DNA from 2 places in the Herbaspirillum sp. Her2 genome. Region 1 is predicted to be linked to the other one. Evidence: predicted binding sites of a transcription regulator. Region 1 holds the regulator's gene; the other holds the start of a gene.

Region 1 (3,205 bases):
GTCACGGTTTCTTTGATCCAGGATTGGACGTCGCTCATGGCTGTGCCTTTAAAAATGGGATTGCCCGACATTATAGGGAAAAGCCGGCGGGCGCGTTGAAATCGCCTGCATGCTGGTGGCCTGTCTGAACGGGAAAAAAATTGCATCGAGGAAATGATTTATATCGTATGCAAATTCTTGTGTCGAAGATGAGGGTGCCGTGAAGACATTCAAGCCGTCCCTTGCATCATCGTCAGCAGCGGCGGTGGAAAAGTTGCTTTACGCAATGATTTATATCTTTTCCACAGGCTTGGCCAGTTCGGCGGCCGCAAATGAAAAAGGGCGCTTGCGCGCCCCTTCCTCATGAAATTCGGCTGGCTTTCTCAGCAGCCTTGCGGCTGCGAGGTGGCTTGCCGAGGGTGTCCTGGCTTATGCCGCTCCGGCCACCGCATCCTCCGGCGTTTCGTCCGGCAGGCGCTTGGCCATGGAGTGATGCTCCTGCAACTTGTCCTTGTGCTTGATGACCTGGCGATCGAGCTTGTCGATCAGCGTGTCAATGGCAGCGTAGAGGTCGTGTGCGATGCTTTCCGCATGTAGATCCTTCCCCTTGATGTGGACGTTGATTTCCGCTTTTTGGCGCTTTTCCTTTTCTGTGAGTTTATCTACGCTCAGGATCACGCTGACGTCGATCACGTTGTCGAAATGGCGCTTGATACGCGAGAGCTTGCTTTGCACGTATTCCCGGATGGCGGGGGTCAGTTCGAGGTGGTGTCCACTGATGGTCAGATTCATACAAGACTCCTATCGTGAAGTCACTGGAGGTTCGTGCAATCGATCCTGCTGCAGCTGTACCACGGGCACGGTCTTCGTGTCGGATGGCGCGGGCATCAGTCGGATGCTTGCCTGAACACAGCAACGGTACTGCAGAAAAACTGAGGAAAAACTCAGAGGGACTTGCGGAGATTGACCGGCGGAATCTTCAACACTTCGCGGTATTTGGCGACTGTGCGTCGCGCGACCACCATGCCTTGTTCTGCCAGCATATCCGCAATCTTGCTATCGGATAATGGGGTCTGCGGGTTCTCGGCTCCTATCAACTGTTTGATCAGCGCCCGTATCGCGGTGGAGGATGCTTCACCTCCGGTTTCAGTCGCGACATGGCTACCGAAGAAGTATTTCAACTCAAACATTCCATGCGGAGTGAGCATGTATTTCTGAGTCGTCACGCGAGAGATGGTGCTCTCGTGTAGACCCAGTGTATCAGCAATTTCACGCAGCACAAGGGGGCGCATGGCGACTGCCCCATGTGAAAAGAAGTTTCTTTGACGTTCCACAATAGCCTGCGCGACGCGCAAAATTGTATCGAAACGTTGCCGCATGTTCTTGATGAGCCACTTGGCTTCCTGCAACTGCGACGACAGCGAACCTTCTCCCTTGGCTTGCTTCAATGCACTGGCATACATCGCATTGACGCGCAGCTTGGGCATGACCTCATGGTTGAGCATGACCTGCCAGCCGTTCTTTGTCTGCTTGACAATCACGTCCGGCACCACATAGTCCGAGGCATCGCGCGCGAATTCCGCACCCGGATGCGGACGGCACTGGCGGATCACGGCCTGCGCTTCACGCAGGTCTTCGTCATCGCAATCCAGTGCCTTCTTGATCTTGTTGAAATCGCGTTGTGCAAACAGCGGCAGGTAATCCTCCACGATCCTCAAGGCCAGCTTGCGCGTCACGAAGGGAATCTTGGGCAGGCGGCGGATCTGCAGGGCCAGGCATTCGCCGGCACTGCGCGCACCGACACCCGCCGGGTCCAGGCTCTGCAGCAGCTTGAGCGAAATCGACAGCTCTTCCATGTCGATGCCCAGCTCTTCGGGCAGGCGCGCGTGGATGTCTTCCAGCGGCTCTTCCAGATAGCCGCTCTCGTCGAGCGCATCGGTGAGCAGTTCCAGCAGCGCACGATCACGCAGGGTGCGTGCGGTCACGCGGATCTGTTCCAGCAGGTGTTCGCGCAGGGTCAGTTCGTGCGCTTCGAGTTGTGGACGGGCATCGTCATCGTCTGGCGACTTGCCGCTGCGCGCGACGTCGTCGAAGCTCCAGTCGGCATCCCCCGTGACACCGGCTTCCGGCGCGTTGTCCTGGTAGTCGAAGCTGGAATCGCCATCGCTGGCGGCCGGGGCCGCTTCGCCGCTGCCTTCGTGACTGGTTTCGGCAACGCCGCTGGAGGGCGAACTGGAGACCGCGCCATCGGCCAGCAGACGTACCGAATTGTCGAGCGCGTCGTCGAGGCGTTCCAGCAGGGGATTATCGGAGAGGATCTGTTCCAGTTCCTGGTGCAGTTCCAGCGTCGACAGTTGCAACAGTCTGATCGACTGCTGCAGTTGCGGCGTCAATGCGAGGTGCTGCGAGGTACGTAACTGGAGCGACTGTTTCATCTGTCTTTCTGAAAGCGGCGTGGCCCGCTGGTTGCTCTGCCGGTCGTTGCGTATTGCGTATTGCTTGTTGCGTATTACGTGATGTGCACTCTGTATTTCTTCAAGCGTATCGGGCAAGCCGACTGCACCGCTTACATGCGGAAATGCTCGCCCAGATACACGCGGCGCACCGACTCGTTGGCGATGATCTCTTCCGGATTGCCGCTGGCCAGCACCGTGCCCTGGTTGATGATGTAGGCGCGATCACAGATGCCCAGCGTTTCGCGCACGTTGTGGTCGGTGATCAGCACGCCGATGCCGCGTTCCTTCAGGAAGCGCACGATGCGCTGAATCTCGATCACGGCAATCGGGTCGATACCGGCGAACGGTTCATCCAGCAGCACGAAGCGCGGATCGGTGGCCAGTGCGCGGGCGATCTCGACGCGCCGGCGTTCACCGCCCGAGAGCGACAGCGCCTGGCTTTCGCGCAGCTTCTCGATCTGCAATTCGTGCAGCAGGTTGTTGAGGCGGCCTTCGATTTCATCGCGCGAGAGCGGCTTGCCCTCTTCCCGGCGCAGTTCCAGCACGGCGCGGATATTGTCTTCCACCGTCAGCTTGCGGAATACCGAGGCTTCCTGCGGCAGGTAGGACAAGCCCATGGTGGCACGCTTGTGGATCGGCATGCGCGAAATGGACGCGCCATCGAGGTCGATCTCGCCACCATCGGAAGGCACCAGTCCCACGATCATGTAGAACGAGGTGGTCTTGCCGGCCCCATTGGGGCCGAGCAGGCCGACCACCTCGCCGCTGCG
Region 2 (3,205 bases), 2.6 Mb from region 1:
CGCGCCGCCCAGTTGCTGCTGCAGGCGTGCACCGGCTTCCGCCAGCAGGTGATCGGCACCGGCCGGGCCGATCAGGGTGACGCCGGCGGGCAGGCCATCGCGCCGCCATACGGCGGGGATGGCCAGGGCCGACATGTCCATCAGGTTGACGAAGTTGGTGTAATGGCCCAGCTGCGCATTGCGTACCACCGGATCGGCCTCGACTTCGGCGATGGTGGGGAAGGTGGTGGTGGTCGGCACCAGCATCAGGTCGCTGCCTTCGAGCAGGTTTTCGGCCTGGCGGCGCAGGTCGGCCAGGCGGTACTGGGCGTTGAAGCTGTCAACGGCATCGTAGTCATAGGCCTGGGCGGTGATCTGGCGCACCACGGGGTGGATGGCTTCCGGGTTCTCCAGGAAGAAGTCGCCCAGCGCTGCGCGACGCTCGGCCACCCACGGGCCCTGATAGAGCAGCTGCGCGGCCGCGCTGAAGGGGGCGAAGGGGATCTTCGCCAGGCTCACGCCGGGGAGGGCGGCGATTTGCGCCAGGCTGCGTTCCCAGGCTTCCTGGGCGATGCTGTCGCCAAAGAATTCACATTGCTCGGGAATGGCGATGCGATAACCCCGCCGCTTCACGCCCAGCATGGTGGGGCGGCGCGAATAGCCATCCTCGGCATCGAAACCGGAAGCGCTGTGCAGCACGCGCCAGGCATCGGCCACGTCGTGGGCGAAGATGGAGATGCAATCCAGGGTGCGGCAGGCCGGTACCAGGCCGCGTGCGCTGATGAGGCCCTTGGTCGGTTTCAGGCCGACCAGGTGATTGAAGGCGGCCGGCACGCGGCCCGAGCCGGCCGTATCGGTCCCGAGCGAAAACATGACCTGGCCAAGCGCAACGGCCACCGCCGAACCCGAGCTGGAGCCGCCGGAGACATAGTCCGGCTTGATGGCATTGCGTACCGCGCCGTAGGGGGAGCGCACGCCGACCAGGCCGGTGGCGAACTGGTCCAGGTTGGTCTTGCCCACCAGCAGCGCGCCAGCGGCCTGCAGGCGCTGCACCACGGTGGCACTCTCGCTGGCCAGGCGGCCGAATTCGGGACAAGCCCCGGTGGTGGACATCTCGGCCACGTCGATGTTGTCCTTCACGGCGAAGGGGATGCCGAACAGCGGCATGCTCTCCAGCACGGCTTCGCCCTTGATCTGCAGCATCAGGTCCAGCGCGGCGGCCTGTTGTTTCAGTTGTTTGGACGGCACCCGGCTGATCCAGACTTCATCGCGTCCGGCGCTCTCGATGCGGGCCAGCAGTTCGGCCACCACCTTGCCGGGTGTGCTGCGGCCTTCTCGATAGGCCGCCAGGGTGGCGGCGATGGTGGTCGGGGCGGCCTCGGGGGCAGCTTGCTGCAGGGCATGGGAGGTGGTCATATTGGATATTCAAACTTGAATACAAGATTGAATATATTTAAGCAGGAGGCGTGCCAGCTCCTCCGTCACGCGGCTGAAAAACGGGAAAAGGCTTCACCACGCGGGTTTGCGAGGTGAAGTGCCGTAAGGCAAGTTGTGCGAGGGGAAATGAAGAGTTTTGTTAGCGAGACAAAATGGGGAGGCGTGCGCCGAACTTGGACGTCCGTAGTGGCGGCCTGCACGGGAATCAGGCAGACCGCCGGAAAATTACCCGAATGAAGCTTTCTTCAAAGCTCCCCCCACACCGCATTCAAGGCAGCCAGTGCCGCCAGCCCGGCAGTCTCGGTGCGCAGTACCCGGCTGCCCATGGACAGCATCAGCGCGCCCTGGGCGCAGGCCAGGTCTTCTTCTTCCTCGCTGAAGCCGCCTTCAGGGCCGACCATGACGGTCACGGCCTGCGGCGGATGGTGGCGCGCCCAGCCTGACAGCGGCTCGGTCCCGCGCGGGGAAAGCAGGATGCGGCGATGCAGGTCGCTCTGGGCGATCCAGCGCTTGAAGTCGGTGACTTCGCCCAGGTGCGGCAGGCGATTGCGGCCGCATTGCTCGGCGGCAGCATGGATGATGCCTTGCCAGTGCGCCTGCTTCTTCTCGGCCCGGTCACCCGAGAGCCGCACCACGCAGCGCTGCGCGGCCAGCGGCTGGAGGGCGGTGGCGCCCAGTTCCACGGCTTTCTCGACGATCCAGTCCATCTTCGAACCTTCAGGCAGAGCCTGGGCCAGGGTCAGCGCATAGGGCAGTTCGGCCTCACGGGGTGAAAAAGTCTTCACTTCGGCGTGGGCGCGCTTCTTTTCGAGGGTGCTCAGGCTGGCGGTGTATTCGCCGCCTTCGCCATTGAACAGGGTCACGGTATCGCCCGGTTGCAGGCGCAGCACCTGGATGTGATGGGCAATCTGCTCGGGCAGGACCAGGGCGGAGCCGATGCCGAGGGGGTGCGGGAAGTAAAAGCGGGGCATGGGGCAGGGTCCTGGAGAAAGAAGATCAAAAAGACATGAAAAATATTGTCAGTCCGGTCAGGGGCTGGTCCCGAATTTTAATCCCCCCGGCGCACTCTGGTAAAATACGGGCCCGCGCCGTTACCCGGTCTTCCGGGCCGGCGCATTGGCTTGAACATCCGATTTGTGCGCCTGCGGCGCCCCCAGCACAGCAAACTCTGACCTCGACATGATTTCCACTCTCCCCACCGACAAGATGGCCAACGCGATCCGCGCGCTGGCGATGGACGCAGTACAAAAAGCCAATTCCGGACACCCGGGCATGCCGATGGGGATGGCCGAGATAGCAGTGGCCCTGTGGGCCAAGCACTATCGCCACAATCCGTCCAACCCGCACTGGGCCAACCGCGACCGATTCGTGCTCTCCAACGGCCACGGCTCCATGCTGCAGTACGCACTGCTGCACCTGACCGGCTACGACCTGTCGATGGACGACATCAAGTCCTTCCGCCAACTGCATTCCAAGACCGCCGGCCACCCGGAAGTGCACATCACCCCGGGCGTGGAAACCACCACCGGTCCGCTGGGCCAGGGCATCACCAATGCAGTCGGCATGGCGCTGGCTGAAAAGCTGCTGGCCGCCGAATTCAACAAGCCCGGCCTGGCCGTGGTCGATCATTACACCTACGCCTTCGTCGGCGACGGCTGCCTGATGGAAGGCATCTCGCATGAAGCCTGCTCGCTGGCAGGCGTGCTGAACCTGTCCAAGCTGATCGTGCTGTATGACGACAATGGCATCTCCATCGACGGCCACGTCGAAGGCTGGTTCAAGGACGACA

The links. The regulator sigma-54, encoded in region 1, starts transcription at its own class of promoters, with help from an activator protein. The targets are predictions, from matches to a motif close to TGGCANGNAANCTGCTTT.
Region 2: atzF (allophanate hydrolase) is a predicted target of sigma-54. The motif match lies at 1,434-1,451, and genes of this name have one in related genera.

What each region holds. Positions count from the first base shown of each region.
Region 1 covers NZ_CM176331.1:5,521,637-5,524,841, forward strand. Annotated here, with positions in the region: gene grxD (Grx4 family monothiol glutaredoxin) at 1-38, opposite strand, end outside; gene ACWHXP_RS25095 (hypothetical protein) at 200-346, shown strand; gene hpf (ribosome hibernation-promoting factor, HPF/YfiA family) at 409-771, opposite strand; gene ACWHXP_RS25105 (RNA polymerase factor sigma-54) at 924-2,414, opposite strand; gene lptB (LPS export ABC transporter ATP-binding protein) at 2,546-3,205, opposite strand, start outside.
Region 2 covers NZ_CM176331.1:2,878,403-2,881,607, reverse strand. Annotated here, with positions in the region: gene atzF (allophanate hydrolase) at 1-1,395, opposite strand, end outside; gene ACWHXP_RS13105 (16S rRNA (uracil(1498)-N(3))-methyltransferase) at 1,662-2,387, opposite strand; gene tkt (transketolase) at 2,551-3,205, shown strand, end outside.